Regions from separate parts of the Candidatus Pelagibacter sp. PS_17 genome, predicted to be linked through region 2. Evidence: riboswitches for the same ligand, from Rfam matches in the RefSeq annotation. Region 2 holds a riboswitch; each other region holds the start of a gene.
What was found. Region 2 has a riboswitch for S-adenosylmethionine ahead of AC5SML_RS04095 (OsmC family protein). Riboswitches for the same ligand answer to the same signal wherever they lie in the genome.
Positions count from the first base shown of each region.

Region 1: linked by a shared signal. The riboswitch ahead of AC5SML_RS01785 (homocysteine S-methyltransferase family protein) and the one ahead of AC5SML_RS04095 (OsmC family protein) in region 2 are both predicted to bind S-adenosylmethionine.
Region 3: linked by a shared signal. The riboswitch ahead of AC5SML_RS03380 (O-acetylhomoserine aminocarboxypropyltransferase/cysteine synthase family protein) and the one ahead of AC5SML_RS04095 (OsmC family protein) in region 2 are both predicted to bind S-adenosylmethionine.

Region 1 is NZ_CM182073.1:335,534-341,925, reverse strand. It holds gene msrQ (protein-methionine-sulfoxide reductase heme-binding subunit MsrQ) at 1-104, shown strand, start outside; gene AC5SML_RS01815 (DUF779 domain-containing protein) at 101-448, opposite strand; gene adh (aldehyde dehydrogenase) at 494-2,044, opposite strand; gene AC5SML_RS01805 (DUF1244 domain-containing protein) at 2,342-2,587, shown strand; gene AC5SML_RS01800 (molybdenum cofactor synthesis domain-containing protein) at 2,588-3,088, opposite strand; gene AC5SML_RS01795 (sulfite exporter TauE/SafE family protein) at 3,107-3,853, shown strand; gene AC5SML_RS01790 (2OG-Fe(II) oxygenase family protein) at 3,883-4,473, shown strand; SAM riboswitch class V at 4,562-4,625, shown strand; gene AC5SML_RS01785 (homocysteine S-methyltransferase family protein) at 4,635-5,543, shown strand; gene AC5SML_RS01780 (DMT family transporter) at 5,536-6,392, opposite strand, start outside.
Region 2 is NZ_CM182073.1:763,086-769,477, forward strand. It holds gene AC5SML_RS04085 (hypothetical protein) at 1-172, opposite strand, end outside; gene AC5SML_RS04090 (NAD(P)/FAD-dependent oxidoreductase) at 198-1,541, opposite strand; gene AC5SML_RS04095 (OsmC family protein) at 1,659-2,210, opposite strand; SAM riboswitch class V at 2,215-2,279, opposite strand; gene AC5SML_RS04100 (homocysteine S-methyltransferase family protein) at 2,283-3,344, opposite strand; SAM riboswitch class V at 3,411-3,475, opposite strand; gene AC5SML_RS04105 (DUF1737 domain-containing protein) at 3,771-3,977, opposite strand; gene phoB (phosphate regulon transcriptional regulator PhoB) at 4,063-4,743, opposite strand; gene phoU (phosphate signaling complex protein PhoU) at 4,743-5,441, opposite strand; gene pstB (phosphate ABC transporter ATP-binding protein PstB) at 5,444-6,211, opposite strand; gene pstA (phosphate ABC transporter permease PstA) at 6,211-6,392, opposite strand, start outside.
Region 3 is NZ_CM182073.1:644,064-650,455, reverse strand. It holds gene rpmF (50S ribosomal protein L32) at 1-153, shown strand, start outside; gene plsX (phosphate acyltransferase PlsX) at 168-1,169, shown strand; gene AC5SML_RS03405 (integration host factor subunit alpha) at 1,169-1,471, shown strand; gene AC5SML_RS03400 (MerR family transcriptional regulator) at 1,461-1,838, shown strand; gene AC5SML_RS03395 (50S ribosomal protein L33) at 1,840-2,031, shown strand; gene AC5SML_RS03390 (chorismate mutase) at 2,034-2,324, opposite strand; gene AC5SML_RS03385 (COX15/CtaA family protein) at 2,367-3,377, shown strand; gene AC5SML_RS03380 (O-acetylhomoserine aminocarboxypropyltransferase/cysteine synthase family protein) at 3,370-4,698, opposite strand; SAM riboswitch class V at 4,703-4,771, opposite strand; gene rplM (50S ribosomal protein L13) at 4,911-5,372, shown strand; gene rpsI (30S ribosomal protein S9) at 5,374-5,823, shown strand; gene argC (N-acetyl-gamma-glutamyl-phosphate reductase) at 5,858-6,392, shown strand, end outside.

The DNA of each region.
Region 1 (6,392 bases), 430 kb from region 2:
TTCACTACTTATGGTTAGTTAAAGTAGTTACAGTTGAACCCTTAATCTATCTTATTATTATAGTAATTTTACTTACACTAAGAGTTAAAATGAAATTTAATTAATTAATTGATTTTTTTTCAGGAACGCAAATCTCAGATCTTGTTAAAAATCTTCTGCCAGTTCCATTGTCTAAAGAAAACATTCCACCCATACCTTGAATGCAATCAATAATTAAATCTGTATTTTTCCATGCTTCATGTTGAGTTTCACTTATGTAAAAAGGAATACCACCAATTTTTCCAACTAAAACATCGTCATCACTTACTAAAAATTCTTTAACAGGGTAACACATTGGAGCACTTCCATCACAACATCCACCAGATTGATGAAAGAGTAATTCTTTACCATGATCTTTCTTTAGATCTTCAATTAGTTCTAAAGCTGAAGGGGTTGCTGAAACTTTCATAGTTATATGGCCTGTAGTTTAATACAGGCCATTATAATATATCTGTTAAAAGAAGCCTAATTTTTTCTCACTGTAAGACACGTGTAAGTTTTTCACCTGTCTATAATGATTAAGCATCATTTTATGTGTTTCTCTACCGATTCCAGATTGTTTGTATCCTCCAAAAGCAGCATGAGCTGGATAAGCATGGTAACAGTTAGTCCAAACTCTACCAGCCTGGATTCCTCTTCCCATTCTATAAGCAATATTCCCATTTCTAGTCCAAACACCTGCTCCTAAACCATAAAGAGTATCATTAGCTATTTCTAATGCATGAGCTTCATCTTTAAATTTAGTAACAGATACAACTGGTCCAAAAATTTCTTCTTGGAAAACTCTCATAGAGTTATTGCCTTCAAAAATAGTAGGTTGGATATAATTTCCTTTTTCCAAACCACTGTTTAAGTTAGCAACTTCACCACCACATAGAACTTTGGCACCTTCTTTCTTACCTAAATCTAAGTAAGATTTTATTTTTTCCATTTGTTCTAATGATACTTGAGCACCAATCATAGTTTCCATTTTTAGAGGATTGTCCTGCTTGACTGCTTTCGTTCTAGCAACTGCTCTTTCCATGAACTTATCATAGATAGATTCTTGGATTAACACTCTACTAGGACAAGTACAAACTTCACCCTGATTAAGAGTAAACATTGCAAAACCTTCAAGACATTTATCAAAGAAATCATCATCTTGATCCATAACATCTTCAAAGAAAACATTTGGAGATTTTCCACCTAATTCTAAAGTTATTGGAATTAAGTTTTGTGATGCATATTGCATGATCAAACGTCCAGTTGTAGTCTCACCTGTAAAAGCAATCTTTCTAATTCTTTTAGAAGAAGCTAATGGTTTACCTGCTTCAAGACCAAAACCACTTACAACATTAACAACTCCTGGAGGCAATAAGTCTCCAATAAGTTCCATTAATAGTAAGATTGATGCAGGTGTTTGTTCAGCTGGTTTTAAAACTACACAGTTACCTGCAGCAAGTGCTGGTGCAAGTTTCCATGTTGCCATTAATAATGGAAAGTTCCATGGTATAATCTGTCCAACTACACCAAGTGGTTCAGGTATATGATAAGAATATTCACTATTACTTATCTCTGAAACCGAACCTTCTTCTGCCCTGATTACTCCAGCAAAATATCTCCAATGATCAACAACTAATGGTAAGTCAGCTGCCATACACTCTCTAATTGGTTTTCCATTATCTAAACATTCAGCAGTAGCTAATAGTTCTAGATTTTTTTCAATAACATCAGCTATTTTAAGTAGCATGTTAGATCTTTCAGTTATTGATGTAACTCCCCAAGTAGGAAAAGCAGCATGTGCAGCATCTAATGCAGCCTCAACATCTTTTGCATCTGACCTTGGAACGGAACATATAACTTCATTATTGATTGGACTTACGTTGTCAAAATATTTACCTGATTTTGGTTCAACGAATTTTCCTCCTATAAAATTTCCATATTTTTCTTTAAATGGAAATTTGACATTTAAGTGAGACGTATCTAGTAACGGAGATCGTCCACCTTTTACTGTTTCTGTGCTCATTTTTATCCTCTCTCTTTTATTATTATTCTTAAGCTTATTTTTTTTGATTGGTTTGTGTAACTTCTTTTTAGTCACACTCTTTTTAACTTTTTTAATAATTTTAGATTTTTTTTTAACTTTAGGTTTTGACTTTTTGGCTGTTTTCTTTTTTTTACCAGCCATCTTTTTTTTAATAGCCATAAAATATTTAAACAAAAAAAGATGATAATATCTATATTTTAAACATTAATTTTTCTACTTAAGATTGAATACAGCCTACATCTTGTGCTTAATTGAAATGTGTCTAATATTTTAATTATGAGAGAAGATAAAAAACAAGAATTACAGTCTGCTACATTTGAAAGATTGCTCAAACATCTAGATAAACGAAAAGATGTTCAAAATATAGATATTATGAACCTTGCTGGCTTTTGCAGAAACTGTTTATCAAAATGGTATCGAGAAGAAGCAGAGAAAAAAGGTATTGAAATTTCAGACTTAGATGCACGTGAGCATGTTTATGGTATGCCTTATTCTGAGTGGAAAGAAAAATATCAAAAATAATTATTTTTCCTTAAGTCTTGGAAATAGTTCTACAAAATTACAAGGTTTATGATTTATATCTAACTGATGTTTTAAAATTCCATCCCAGGCATCCGTTACTCCCCCTGAAGAACCTGGCAAAGCAAATACATATTTGCCATTAGCTAGTACTGCACAAGCCCTAGATTGAATGGTCGATGTACCAACTGTTTTTAAACTTATTGTTCTAAACACCTCTCCAAAACCTGGTATATGTTTGTCAGCTATCTCGTTTACTGCCTCTGGTGTAATATCTCGACCTGTAAGCCCAGTGCCCCCTGTTGTAATTACAACATCTATTTCAGATTGATTAATCCAATCTTTAAGGATTTTAATAATGTCATCTTTGTTATCTTTACAAATTTTTCTATCTATTAATTTATGTTTAGCCTCCTCTATTTTTTTTACTAAGATCGCACCAGACTTATCGTTCTCAAAAGTTCTGGTGTCCGTAACAGTTAAAAGTGCTATATTTACAATCATAAATTTAAAATAATTTTCATGATTATATTATCATTTTTATTTCTTCTAACAGCAACTTTATATTCAAGTGTTGGCTTTGGTGGTGGCTCTACCTATCTAGCCCTTCTATTAATTTGGGATATTCCTTACTTGATCTTTCCTGTAATTGCTCTCTTTTGTAATATTATTGTCGTATCAGGAAATTGTATAAATTATATTAAAGCTGGAAATATCAATTTTAAGATCCTTACCCCATATTTGATATCATCTGTGCCACTTGCATTCATAGGAGGATCTTTATCAGTAGATAAAGAAATTTTTGAAATTTTACTTTTTTTAGTCTTAGCACTAGCAGGAGTTCTACTTCTCATGAAATTTCAATCTTTTGATCAAAAAATTGAAGTTTATAAAAAGATACCAAAAATATTATCAATATTAATTGGTGCATCTATTGGATTTGTGTCTGGTGTAGTTGGAATTGGTGGTGGAATTTTCTTAAGCCCTATATTGTTATTAATTAGAGTAGATAAAGCAAAAAACATTGCAACAGCAGCATCATTATTCATACTGATTAATTCTTTATCAGGACTTGCTGGCCAATTTACAAAGGCATCAACAATAAATGGAATTTATGATTATTGGCCATTATTTTTTTTTGTTTTAATAGGCGGCCAGCTTGGAAACTATTTAAATCTTAAAATTTTTCCTGCAAGAATATTAGCTCTAGTGACATCAGGACTTGTCATATTTGTCGCTATTCGAATGGGACTGAAGTTGTTTGCATAACAGAAGTATTAAATTATTATAGAAAGATTATGAAAATATTTAGAGCATTTGGACCCACTATAGGAAAAACAAAGTTATCCAAAAAAATTATTACTATATTAAATAATCACATTGATAAGTCTCAATTATCTAAAAAAAATGATTATAGCTCTAAACTTGCAAGTCAAATTAGGAATGAAATTAAGATACCCAAAACTTTAATTAATAAGAGTTTGTCTAAAGAATTACTAAAAAATATTAAAGTTTACCTTGATAAGTCAGGCGTTAAAAAAATTAAAGAAATTAAGATAATAAATCTATGGGTGGTTAGGCAATTAAAAAATGAATATAATCCAATTCATTATCATGAAGGACAACTGTCAGGTGTTGGATATCTTAAAATCCCAAAAGATATGAATCAAAATAAATTAGTTAAGAATAAAAAGATTAAAACTAATGGAACTATTGATTTTATTAATGGTCAAAAAAACTTTTTAAGTAAAAGTATCTATAATTTAAACCCTAAATTAGGAGACCTATTGATTTTTCCAAATTATTTAATGCACACAGCTTATCCATTTAACGTTGATGGTGAGAGAAGATCCTTCTCATTTAATGCTAAAATATTATTCAAGAAGTGATTTACTAATCAGTCTAATAGATATATAAATATTTTACCGATTTGATCCATATTGCAGGTGCTAACTGCTAAAAAGGAAATCATTATATAATTGGTAAAGGTAGTTGAACTGTATTGTGCACCTTGCATAGAGCTAAAGCACTAAAAAAGTAAGGAATAAAAATGGATATTAATTTTTTTAAAACAACACGAATTTTAGATGGTGGTATGGGACAAGAATTGTTAGCTCGTGGTATGAAGCCAAACGGCACATTGTGGAGTGCAAATGCTGTTTTAAAAGAAGAATACCATCAACTCTTACTAGACACACATTTAGACTTTATTAAAGCGGGTGCTGAAGTTATTGTTACAGCAACCTTTACTACTAGACGAATAAGATTACGTGATAATAAAATTGAAGATAAGTTTGAATACTTAAACAAAAAAGCTGGTGAAATAGCTCAGAAAGCTAAAGAACAACATCCTAACGTGTTAATTGCAGGCGGTCTTCCACCTCAATATTTAACATACGAAGAAGATACAAGACCAGATGATGAAATTAAGCAAAATTTTTATGATCAAGCAAAATTATTAGATCCTTATATTGATTTTTTTTACTTAGATGTTTTGTCTAGTGTAAAAGAGTTTAAATTAGCAATTGAAGCAATTGAAGAATTTAATAAGCCATACTTAATAGGTGCTCACATTTCTGAAGGAATAAATCTTCCAAGTGGTGAAAAAATATCAGATATTATTAACAATATTAAACATAATAATTTACTAGGATTAATTTTATCCTGTGTTTCACCTGAAAACTTTTATGAAAATTTAGAAGAAGTAAAAAATTTAGGTGTTCCGTTTGGATTTAAGCTTAATGCTTTTGTGACAACTAATCCTAAAGATGGTTATACTAATAGTTATAATGTCAGTAAAACTGGTAACCCAAATGAATTTTTGGGTCAAAGAAAAGATTTAACACCCGAATTGATGGCAAATTTTGTTAAAAAATTTAAAAATGCTGGTGCTACTATTTTAGGTGGATGTTGCGAAACAAGACCATCTCATATTAAAGAAATGGTTCAGTTTAAGTAGTTTTTTTTTGATCTGCTTTTTTAACAAAGTAAATTCCAACAACAACTGCTAATAAAGATAATAAAATTTTAGGTGTTATTATTTCTTTTAAAAAAATATAACTCAATATAGTACCGAATATTGGAATTAAGTAAGAGACTTGTGATTGAAATATAAGACCATTATCTTTTAGAATTTTAAATCTTAGCAACCAAGCAACACCTGTTGAAACCATTCCTAAATAAACTACTGATATTGTAGATTCAATGCTTGGAATTGAATTCCATGGTTTTTCAATAAAATAAACAAATGGTATTAAAATTAGGATAGCCCAAATTAATATAGAGCCTGTTACATTTTCATTTTTTTTCTTACTAATTTTAAGAGTTAAAACTCCTCCAATAACATAACAAGTTGACCCAAGCAATATTAATAACGCAGAAATAAAATTACTATCATTTATTAATAAATTATCTGAAAACAAATAAATAATACCTGAAAAACCAATTAGTATTCCAAAAGTTTTAACTAAATTGAACTTTTCATTTTTTGTATAAAAGTGACCCAATATTGTTGAACTCAAGGGTGTTGTTGACATTAAGATTGCTGCCAAATTACTTTGTACAGATTTTACACCGTAAGCTATTAAGAAAAAAGGTAATACCAAATTGACAAATCCTATTATAGCAAACCAATACCAATCTTTGGAAAATGCTTCAATCTTAATTTTTTTATAAAAGCATAATAATAATACTGGAATTGATCCAAAAAAAACTCTCAAGAATGCAATTGTAATTGGTCCAAAAGATTCTGTTGCAATTTTGATATTAAAAAAAGCTGATGCCCATATTAAAGCTAAAACTACTAATA
Region 2 (6,392 bases):
AAAAAATGATATTTATTATATAAACCAAAATACCATAAAATAAGAACATTAGAAATTTGTCTTTTCCTGACTTTTCTTTCCAATTCAAAGTAAATAACGCAGCAGGTGATGCAACTAGTAAAATAACCCCAACAACAATTACCAATACTGATAAAATTATAAATACATTCATAAATTAATTTTTATCATATATTTTCTTAAATATTAAATCTGTCTTTAATTGCATAAAACCACACCGCTAATCTAAAATAAAATGTTCTTAACTGGGGGAAGATAAATTTCTTAGGTAATCCTTTATAAATTTTTGAAATATCTAACTCTTTACTGTTTGATAATACTAACTTAGACAATTGTTTTCCAGTCCAAGGAGCAGCACTCACTCCAACCCCATTATAACCAAATCCATAATAAATCTCTTCATTATCAATTTTACCAATGGAGGGAGTTAATTTTTGAGATAAAGCAATTAATCCCCGCCAATTATAATCAATATTAATATCTTTCCATTTAGGAAAAATATCTTTTAAAAATTTTTCCATTTTCTTAGACATATTTAAATTAGATTGATCACTGCCACTTAAATCCCCTCTAGTGCCAAATAAAATTCGGTTGTCAGGTAACTTTCGATAATAATATAAAAGATTTTTAGTATTAGCTATTGGAGAAAATGTTTTAAAATTATGTTGGTCAATTTCTTGCTTCGTTAAGGCTCGGGTGACAATAATATTTGAAATTACTGGTAAAATTCTTGAATTCATCTCTGGGATTAAGCCTTCTTGATAGAACCCGTTTGTTGCAACAACTATTTTTTTTGATCGAATAGATCCTTCTTTCGTCCTTAAAATATAAGCACCATTCTCTTTATCAATTTTATCCACTTTAGTGTGCTCGAAGATTTTTAATTGTTTAGATAAAGCATATTTTGCAATGCCATTAACAAATTTAAGAGGATTGATTGCAAAACCAGGTTTATAAGAAAAAGCTCCAAATTGCTCTGTGCCACCATGGCCAATTTTATCAAAGTCTTCTTTTGAATAAATCTCAGTTTCAATGCCAAACTCTTCTCTGTAAGCTTTGGCTTGTTCTTGAATATCTTTAAACTTATTTGGATGATGGGCTACAACGTAATTACTATCCCCCGTTACATCACAATCAATATTATATTCTTGTATAATATCTTTTGTATAATTTGAGCCTTCAACAGAGTTTTTAAAGAACTTTTTAGTTTCATCATTGCCGTAAATAGATTGCATCTTTTTAAAAGACATCTTACTTGGCGGTAGAGAACAGAAACCTGCATTACGAGATGAAGCCCCCCAACCTATTTTTCCAGCTTCAACTAAAATGACCTCTAAATTATGATTTTCTATTAAATTAATTGCACAGGATAAACCAGTGTACCCTCCACCTATTACAACAATTTCTGAGCTGACATCTTTATTAAGTTTATCTAGATTTAAATTTTCGCTTGAATGATCTTCCCAATAACTACTAACTGGGGTGTTAAATTGATAAATATCAGAATGATAAATATTTTTCATTAACAAGACCCTAGCACGCAATTAATACTTAATTCTAGTCAAACTTCTAATTTTTTAGGATTTGAAATGAACTTAAAAGACTTAAGCCCTATTTTCATAGGGCTTAAATTAGATTAGTTAAGCAGCACTTGCTCTTTGCTCTATGTGCTCTTTATTATTAGAACTTGAAGAAACCTTTTGAAACAATTTAATAGGAACTCCTTTTGATAAAATATCTAATACCGGGCAATGTGTATTTACCGTATCAATCAATTTATCTATTTCTGCTTTAGGTGATGAAGATTTAATATCAACAGTACCAGAGATGGATTGAAAGCCAGGTCTAGTGTTTTTATTTAAAGCTAAAAAACCCTGAAGATCTAATTCACCTTTTAATTTAACACTAACACTCTCAATATTAATACCCGCTGCTGTAGCAAATGCTTTATAGGTTATCTCCTGACACGTTGCTAACGCTGCTAATATTAACTCTACTGGGCTCGGACCTTCGTCTTTACCACCAAAACTTTTGGGTTCATCAACAACTAATTTATGCTCTCTAAGAGTGACTACAGATTGAAGTCCTTCTTTAAGAATTGAGTTGCTTTCATATTGGACCAAAGCATTTTTGGGGTTGGCTGTAAAATCCTTCTGTAGATTGCTTATTGTTTCTTTTAGATTGTTACTCATTTTTTTTCTCCTGTTTTAGTGCTTCGACATATGTCAGGCGCACAATTTAGTTAAATGCCCTTCTTAATTTATTTACGCTTTGTCTCCATATTCAGTCATATGTTTTGGAATTCTTTTATTTTTTCCATACATAAAATGATTTTCCATGTTCTCTCGATATTTACTTGCTGGAACAGTTAAACCAATTGACTCAGCAACTTCCCTAATCAACATTGGGTTTGCTCCACAGCATACTCCAAGGTAATTAATACCTAGCTCATAAGCATCTTTTGCAAATTTACCTATTTCATATCTATTACAAAAGTGTGGGTCCAATGCTGTTGGAAACGTTCTTCCATGAGGCGATGGACATGCACAATTACTTCTGTCCGGTAGGTTAAAAAATGTTGGGTAATCTTCACTGGTTCTATAAGGAATAGGTAAAGCTCCAACATGGCATTTAACTGCTTTTCTAATTTCTTTTAAAAAAGGAAACATAGTAGCAGGTCCTCTAAAACAATTTAAACCTACAACATCGGCCCCTAATTGCTCTAGCTCTTTACAAGTATCAACAACTGATTTTCCATCTCTCATTTTATTTTCACCCATTGGGGATATGGTTAATACAGTTGGTAAACCTGTTTTTTTCATAACTTCTAAAGCTTTAAAAGCTTCTTCAGCATAATAAAAAGTTTCACCAATTAACATATCAGCACCTTCTTCAACGGCCCAACCAATCATCTCTGTAAACATTCCTTCAACTTCTTTTTGAGATTGTGGATCATTATGTTTCCAGATATTTGAATTTGAAATATTACCTGCCATCAAATTTGGTTTTGATCCTTTAGGAGTATCTAGTGCTACTTTTTTAGCAATTTTTAATGCTGAACGATTTAGTGGTTCGAGAAGTTCTTCCTTACCAATAACACGCATTTTTTCTCTGTGTCCATTATAAGTAAAGGCCTCAACTACATCAGATCCTGCGTGTTGAAATTCTCTATGTAAGTTCTCTAAAACTTCAGGATGATCTAATGACACCATTGGGACAAATTCCCCTGATGACATGTAGCCACGTCTTTCTATCTCAAATAAAAAACCTTCTGCGCATATAACCGGTCCTTTATCTAATCTTTCTTTTAATTTATTTGTGCTCATTTTTTTTCCTCTTGTTTTGGAGAAAAAAGGTCACAAAATAATAAGAGGTTATATTCATAGGCCTCTTTTCTCCTTTTTAGTGCTTAAGCAAATGCAGGGCGCACAATATGGTTCAACTGCCCGGCTTAATTTTATGAAAGATAAAAAAAAACCACCTGTCTAAAGCGGTGGTTGAAGCGTCGCTTTAGCAGGATTTGTAACGCGCTCTGCAATTTAACTTAAATCAGCGCAACTAAATATAATCAACTTTCTCTCAAACTGTCAATTGAAAAAATAAATAATAGTTAAAATTATGAGAATAATGACAATCCAAATACTAAGATTAGTTAAGAATTGCTTTAATTTAGAATTAGATTGTAGAAAAGCTGGGAGTACTAATAAGAGTATCCCTAGCATATAAACAAAGGGTATTATCTGATCTGCCATTTATATCAATGATAGCTTCATCTTTTTTGAATACTTTTTCTGAGGTGAATTTTTTATAACTGCTTGAGCACAACGCATGACTCCTCTTTTTTTATCAAAAGTCATTTTGGGTTCACCATACAATTTCCATCCATTGGATATGGCCTCCGTTACACGATGGCAAAATTCTGAAGTGTCGTCACTTGTAATAAATCTATAACCTTTCATAATCAGACCTTAACAAGTCCTAAATCATGTGTCTACGTTCAGTTTATTATTATTATTTTAAGTCTTTATGCTTCTACAGTCATTACTAATTTAATGAATAGCCAGCTGATCTTACGGTTCTAATTAATTCTTTAAATCCATCAATATTAATACTTTGTCTAAGTCTTCTTATATGAACATCAACTGTTCTTGTTTCAACATTGATATTATCAGACCAAACATTCTCTAGAATTTGATCTCTTGAGTAAACACGTTTAGGGTTTTTAATAAAAAAATTGATTAAATCATATTCCTTGGGTCCCAAATGAATTTCTTTGTTTTTTCTAAAAACACGTCGTGTTAATCTATCCACCTTAAGGTCTTCGAATTCAACAATATCAGAAACTAATGAGGGCTTAGATCTTCGAAGTAGCGCTTTTATTCTTGCAAGTAATTCTGGGAAACTAAAGGGTTTGGTGATGTAATCATCTGCACCAGAGTTTAACCCTTTAATCTTATCTTCATCCTCACCCTTAGCAGTAAGCATTATGATTGGAATTTCTTTAAATTTTTTTTCTTTTTTTAAAATTTTACAAATTTCTACGCCAGAAAAATCAGGTAACATCCAGTCTAATAAAACAAGATCAGGAAATAATCTTTTAATATCTTCAATACCCTCATTGCCATTGTCTGATGATGAAACTTTATAACCTTCTTTTTCAAGGTTATATTTAACTAAAGTGATAATAGGTTGTTCGTCTTCTACAATATGAATGCTAACGCTCATTAGTTTGGATCAAAATCTTTACCTTTAGGTCTTGCTCCTTCAATATGCTCTCCCTCGATTAGATAAAATAAAGCTTCAGCGATATTAGTAATATGATCTCCTGCTCTTTCAATATTTTTAGTCACAAACAATAAGTGTGTTGCTAGATCTAAATTTTTTTTATCTTTGCTTAAGAAATTTGCAACTTCATTCATTGCGATATGTGTTAAATCATCTACTCTCTCATCTGATTTCCAAATTTTAACAGCAGCTTCTTTTGACTGGTTAAGATAAGCATCCAAAACATCTTTCAATTGTCTTTGAACTAACTCCCCTAATCTTTTTAAACTGGCAATTAACTCTTCTGGAAGATCGCGTGGTAAAGGTTTGATCTTTTTAGCAACACTTTTTGCTAAATCACCAATACGTTCAAGATCACTTGAAATTTTTAAAGTTGAAATAGTTAATCTTAAATCAATTGCCATCGGGGCTCTTTTAACGAGTACTGTTACAATCTGCTCTTCAATAGTTGCTCTTAACTCATTAATTTTTTCATCATTTTTAATAATGTTTTCAGCAGCTTCTTTATCAACTTTGATGATGGCCTCCATTGAGTCTGTCAACTGAGCTTCAACTAAGCTACCCATTTTAATTAAGTTATCATTTAAACTTTGTAATTCATCCTCGTAGGATTTAACAATATGTGTAATATCTGACATAATTAACCAAACCTCCCTGTAATATAATCCTGGGTCATTTTATTTCCAGGGTTTTTAAATATTTTCTCTGTTGTATCCACTTCAATTATTTTTCCTAAATGGAAAAAGCCAGTTCTTTGAGAAACTCTTACAGCTTGGGACATTGAATGAGTAACAATGACTATTGTATAACTTTTTTTAAGTTCATCAATTAATTCTTCAATTTTAGCAGTGGCAATAGGGTCTAGTGCCGAACACGGTTCATCCATTAAAATAACTTGAGGATTTACTGATATGGCTCTTGCAATACATAATCTTTGCTGCTGACCTCCAGATAAACCTGTGCCTGCTTCATTTAACCTGTCTTTAACTTCGTTCCATAAAGCTGCTTTTTTTAAACTATTCTCAACAATTTCATCCATATCTGTTTTATTTTCTGCTAAACCATGAATGGTTGGTCCATAAGAAATATTATCATAAATACTTTTTGGAAAAGGATTGGGTTTTTGAAAAACCATACCAATTTTCTCTCGAAGTCCTACAACATCCAGATTTTTGTCAATGATCTCTTCATCATCTATTGTAATTGATCCTTCAACTTTACAAATATCAATAACATCATTCATTCTGTTTATGCATCTTATGAAGGTTGATTTTCCACATCCAGAAGGACCGATTAAAGCTGTAACTTCTTTGTCATAGATATCCAAATCTACATCAAAGAGTGCTTGTTTTTCTCCATAATGCACATTTAAATTACTGCTTTTAATTTTTATTTTATTATTTTTCATTACCACTTCCTTTCAAATTTTTGTCGTAAGTAAACTGCTATAAAATTTAATGTAATTAAAAAACTTAAAAGAACCATAATAGTTGCTGATGTTTTTTCTACAAACCCTCTTTCTGCTTGTTCAGACCATAAATAAACCTGTACTGGCAACGAAGCTGATGGATCCGTTGGAATAGATGGAA
Region 3 (6,392 bases), 120 kb from region 2:
TCAAGAACTGGAATGAGAAGAGCTCAGAATATGAAGTTCAAATCTACTAATATTGTTGAGGACAAGAAATCTGGAGAATACAGATTACCTCATCACTTAGATCTAAAAACAGGCATGTATAGAGGTAGACAAGTTTTAGATCCTAAGGAATAAAAGTCCAAAATTAAATGAGCAAAATAATAAAAATTGCAGTTGATGCAATGGGTGGAGATAATTCACCAAAAAAAATTATTGATGGAATTAATCATCATTATAAAAGTAACACTAATACTTTTTATCAAATTTTTGGTGATAAGGAAAAAATCCAAAATTATATCAATCAATTACCCACATCTTCATTTGAAATAATTCACACCAAAGATTTGGTTAAAGGAACTGATAGTCCTTTAGAAGGAGCTAAAAGAGGAAAAAATACTAGTATGTGGTTAGCCATTCAAAGTGTTAAAGAAAAAAAATCTGACATAGTTATTTCTGCCGGTAACACTGGAGCATTACTTGTTATTTCAAAACTTAATCTAAAGATGATTGAAAACATTGATAAACCAGCTCTTTCTGCTTTATGGCCAAATAAAAAGAATATGAGTGTAGTGTTAGATTTAGGAGCTAATATCGAATGTAGTCCAAAAAATTTAATTGATTTTTCTATAATGGGATCTTCGTTATTTAAATCGTTATATCCTGATGATACCGCTAAAGTTGCTTTATTAAATATAGGGTCTGAAGAAATTAAAGGTAATGAGATTATCAAAGAAACTTACCAACAATTAAATCAAAGAAATAACACTGACTTTGAGTTTAAGGGTTATATAGAAGGTAATCAGTTAATGAATGGCGATGTAAATGTTATCGTTGCAGATGGGTTTACTGGGAATATTGCTTTGAAGACAGCCGAAGGTACTGCAAATTTTATTACAAGTGAATTAAAGAAAGCCATGACAGGTAATATTTTTGGTAAAATTTCATCTTTACTAAATATTTCAAATTTAAAAAAATTTAAAGAAAGATTAGATCCCAGACTTTATAATGGTGCAATTTTCATAGGTTTAGATTCTCCAGTTATCAAAAGTCATGGTGGAACAGATTATATAGGTTTTTCAAACTCATTAAGTGTTTGCACTAGAATTGTCACTGGAAATTTAATAGAAAAGATAAGAAACAACATAAGTTAATGCAAAGAACCAACTTAACAAAAAAAGATCTTATAAATTCAATTTATATGCAAATTGGTTTTTCAAAAAATGTATCTGAAAATTTAATTGATGATTTTCTAATTACAATAGTAGACAATTTAAAAATAGAAAAAAAATTAAAGCTCTCTAAATTTGGTACTTTTTCTATAAGGGCAAAAAAAAGTAGAATTGGACGAAATCCTAAAACAAAAGAACAAACAACCATATCTAATAGAGATGTTGTTTTATTTAAAGCTTCTAAGGAATTTAAAGATTTGGTAAATTCTAAGAATGATTCATAAAAATAGTGATGCTTATAAGTCAATAGGTGAGGTTGCTAAAATTCTTGGTCTTGTAAATAAAAAAAAAGGAACCTTGAATACTCATACTATTCGATTTTGGGAGAAGGAATTTAAGCAAATTAAGCCAAAAATTTTAAATGGTAATAGAAGATATTATAATAATGATACTATTGAGGTTTTAAAAAAAGTTAAATATCTACTCAAAGATCAAGGAATGACAATTATTGGTGTTAAAAAAGTTCTTAATTCTGATAAATCATTAAAACTTGACGAATTACCAAATAATTCTATAAATGCTGATTATAATTTAAAAAATAAACTTAAAAAGATTTCCGATTTAATAAAAAAAATAAAAAGTTTAAAATAAAATGGCAAAAAAAACGCACGTTAAAGTTAGATTAGTACCAGAGGCTAAACCTGATAGTCCTTTTTTTTATTATGTTAAAAAACCTGCGGGTGGTGAAAAAGCTAAAGTTAAATTGTCTGCAAAGAAATATAACCCTTCTACAAGAAAACATGAAATGTTTGTGGAAAAAAAATTACCTCCACACAGTAAATAGTACTATTTTTTTCTAAAATTTCTTTTTTCGTAATCAATAAAAGACCAAATCATATTTTTCCAAATTCTATTAGTGATTTTTGGGTCAATATTAGTTTGTATTGATTTTTTTTTAATTTTTTTAAGTATAAAATTGATCCTTTTTTGATCAATTATTTCTTTTTTATGGATTTTTACTTTTAGCACTTCATTGACTAATGAAGATCTTTTTTTGATTAATTTAAGTAAATCATTATCAAGTTTATCAAGCTTAATTCTAATCTGATTTAGTTTTTTTTTATTTGTAGGCGACATTTATTCAATTGGTTATTAAGATAATTATTATAAGTATAATTTATGTTTGTAAATAGCGACAACTATATAAAATATTTAAAATTGTGGTTAATAACTTTATTTTCATTAATTGTTCTTATGGTAGCTGTCGGTGGTCTTACTAGACTAACAGACTCTGGTTTATCAATCACAGCTTGGGAGCTTTTTACTGGAATACTCCCACCTATGAATATTAATGAGTGGAATTTTTATTTCACAGAATACAAAAAAATTCCTGAATATAAAAATATTAACTACGGCATGTCCTTAGATGAATTTAAAGTAATTTTTTATTGGGAGTATGCTCATAGATTGTTAGCAAGATTTGTAGGTTTGTTTACTTTAGTGCCTTTGCTTTTCTTTACTCTCTATTTTAAAAAAACTCTGCATTATTCTAATAAATATTATTGGATTTTTTTTCTTGTGTGTCTTCAAGGATTCATCGGTTGGTATATGGTATCTAGTGGATTAATTGAAAATAATGACGTTAGTCACTTTAGACTTAGCATTCATTTATCTTTGGCCTTATTTATTTTATGTTTAATTTTTTGGTATATTTTAGATATTCATAAAATTAAGAAATTTGAAAATAAAATTCCAAATTTATTTTTATTATTCATACTTAAATTGATAGTTTTACAGATTGTTTTGGGTGCTTTTTTATCAGGTTTAGATGGTGGTCTTATCTATAATTCATGGCCTGATATGAATGGTAGTTTTTTTCCAAATGATGTTAGTTATGGTGATTTAATTACTACTCAATTATTTAACAACCCATCAATTATTCAATTTTTGCATAGATCAACTGCATATTTGCTTTTATTTTTTATAATCATTTTAAATTTTATCTATTTTAAAAAACAATATGATTTTAAATATGTATTATTTTTTGATGTTGCTATCTTGTTTCAAATTTTTTTAGGAATTATAACTTTGATTTCTGGTGTAGAGATTACATACGCTTCACTACACCAGCTAGGTTCAATATTAGTTTTGAGTTCTTATTTTTTGATATTATATAAAAACTCTAACTAACTGCTTTCAAATTCCCTTTAGAAGATTTATTTAAAGCTTGGTCTAAATCCTCAATAATGTCATCTATATGCTCAATACCAATACATAATCTTACGTATCCAGGAGTTACACCTGAGGCTAACAATTCTTTTTCTGTTAACTGACTATGAGTTGTTGTTGCAGGATGAATTGCTAAACTTCTTGCATCTCCAATATTTGCAACATGATAAAACATTTTTAAAGACTCGATAAATCTCTTACCTGCTTCAATACCACCTTTGAGCTCAATACCAACTAAACCACCATTTCCTTCATTAAGGTATTTTTTAGCACGATCAGCAATTTTACCTTCATGTTCTGTTGGATAGATTACTCTTGTTACTTCTTTATTTTTCTTTAAATAGTCAACAACTTTTGATGCATTTGAGCAGTGTTGTTTCATTCTAAGAGCAACAGTTTCAAGCCCTTGAATAATTCCAAATGCATTGTCAGGTGATAGGGCAGAACCAAGATCTCTTAGTAATGTAACCCGCGCTCTTACTGCAAAAGAAACATTAGCCCCAGTTAATTCTGGAACCACTTTTCCCCATATAGCTCCACCGTAACTTGCGTCAGGTTCGTTAAATAAAGGTTGTCTTTTGGGATCAGCTGTCCAATCAAAATTACCTCCATCAACTAAAGCTCCACCTACAACTGTACCGTGACCACCTATATATTTTGTTAATGAATAAACTACTACAGCAGCACCATGTTCTAAAGGTTTGCAAATTACAGGGGCAGCTGTGTTGTCCATTATTAATGGTATATTGTATTTTTTACCAATATCAGAAACTTCTTTAATTGGAAAAACTCTCAAATAAGGATTTGGTAAAGTCTCACCATAAAAAGCTCTAGTTTTATCATCAACAGCTTTTTCAAAGTTTTTTGGGTCAGAAGGGTCTGCATATCTAACTTCAATACCAAGTTTACTTAATGTATGCGTGAATAACGAAATAGTACCTCCATATAAATCCGTAGAGCTGACTATATTATCTCCAGCTTGTGCAACGTTTAAAATTGCAAAAGTTGATGCGGTTTGTCCAGATGCTACTGTTAAACAGGCTAATCCTCCTTCTAATGAAGCAACTCTTTTTTCAAGAGCATCATTTGTTGGATTCATTATTCTTGTATAAATATTTCCAAATTCCTTAAGAGCAAACAAATTCGCAGCATGTTCAGTACTATCAAATTGATACGATGTTGTTCTATAAATTGGAACTGCTACTGCTTTGGTTGTTGGATCACTTCTATAATCACCACCATGTATAGCTATAGTCTCAGGGTTTTGTCTTTTTGTACTCATCTTAATACTCCTTTTTTAGTACTTTTGCTTTATGCAAGGCGTACAATACAGTTCAAATGCGCCTACCGATAATGTGGGTAAAAAATCCTTTTTAGCAATAACTAGCCTGCAATAGGAACAAATCGGCTATATAAAAATATCATTTAAGCAAGATATTGCAAGGGAAATATAAAATTGACATTATATCTAATAATAGTATTAATCCTCGCACAATGACAAAATTTCTAAAAAGTGGTGATTTAAACAGTAACTGGTTTGAGATAGATGCTAAAAATGCTGTAGTTGGCAGATTGGCTTCTATTATTGCTATGATTGTTAGAGGAAAAAATAAAACAACTTTTACACCTCACATGGATGATGGTGATTTTGTTGTTGTTAAAAATGTTGAACAAGCAAAGTTCACAGGAAAAAAATTTAAAGATAAAAAATATTATAGACATACTGGTCACCCAGGTGGAATTAAAGAAATTACTCCTGAAAAGTTATTAGAAAAAAATAAACCTGGTGAAACATTAAAATTAGCTATTAAAAGAATGTTACCTGGGGGAGTTCTAGGAAGAAAACAGTTAACTAAAGTAAAAATTTATGCTGGTGAAGAACACCCTCATGCAGCACAAAACCCAAAACTTTTAGACCTAGGTAAATTAAACAGTAAAAATTTAATAAGAAATTAATATGGAAACAGCAGCTACACCAAATAAAATTTCTACAAAAAAACCTAAAATTAAATTAGATTTTAAAGATAGTAAATACGCAACTGGTAGAAGAAAAAAATCTATTGCAAAAATTTGGGTGAAAAAAGGTACAGGCAAAATTTACGTTAATGGCAGAACTATGGATGAGTATTTCACAAGTGGAAGTCACAAAATGCAAATCACAAGACCATTTGAGATTATAAACCAAGCAACTGATTACGATGTAAGATGTAGCGTAGCAGGTGGTGGTCACACAGGTCAAGCTGGTGCAATGGTTCATGGTATTGCTAAAGCATTAATCTTATTTGATTCAGAGAATAGAGCAGTACTTAAGACAGAAAAACTTAATACAAGAGACTCTAGATCAGTTGAAAGAAAAAAACCTGGTCGTAGAAAAGCAAGAAGAAGCTTCCAATTCTCGAAAAGATAATTCTTTTTTAACTCTAAACTGCTATAATAAAAAAATGCCTAAGCTTAATGTTTTAGTTGCTGGATCTACAGGTTATATTGGTGTTCAATTAATTAAATTATTAGTTAAACACAGCAATGTTAACATTAAATATCTTTGTGGTAATACGTCTGTTGGAAAAAATATCTCTAGTTATGAAAAATCATTAAGTTCAAAAAAATTACCTAAAATTATTAGATACAATAAAGAACTTTTAAAAAACATAGACCTTGTTTTTACAGCTCTACCTAATGGTGAAGCACAAGATATTTCAAATGATTTATTAAAACACAATATATTAATTGATTTAGCTGCAGACTTTAGACTTAATAAAGCATCAAATTATCTAAAATGGTACAAACAAAAACACAGATCTGTCAAAAATATTAAAAAATCAATTTATTCATTACCAGAAATCAATGGTGACAAATTAAAGAAATTTAATATTATTGGATGTCCAGGTTGCTACCCAACATCAATACTTTTACCACTTATTCCATTAGTTAAGAAAAATTTAATAAAAACAGATAATGTTATTATAGATTCAAAAT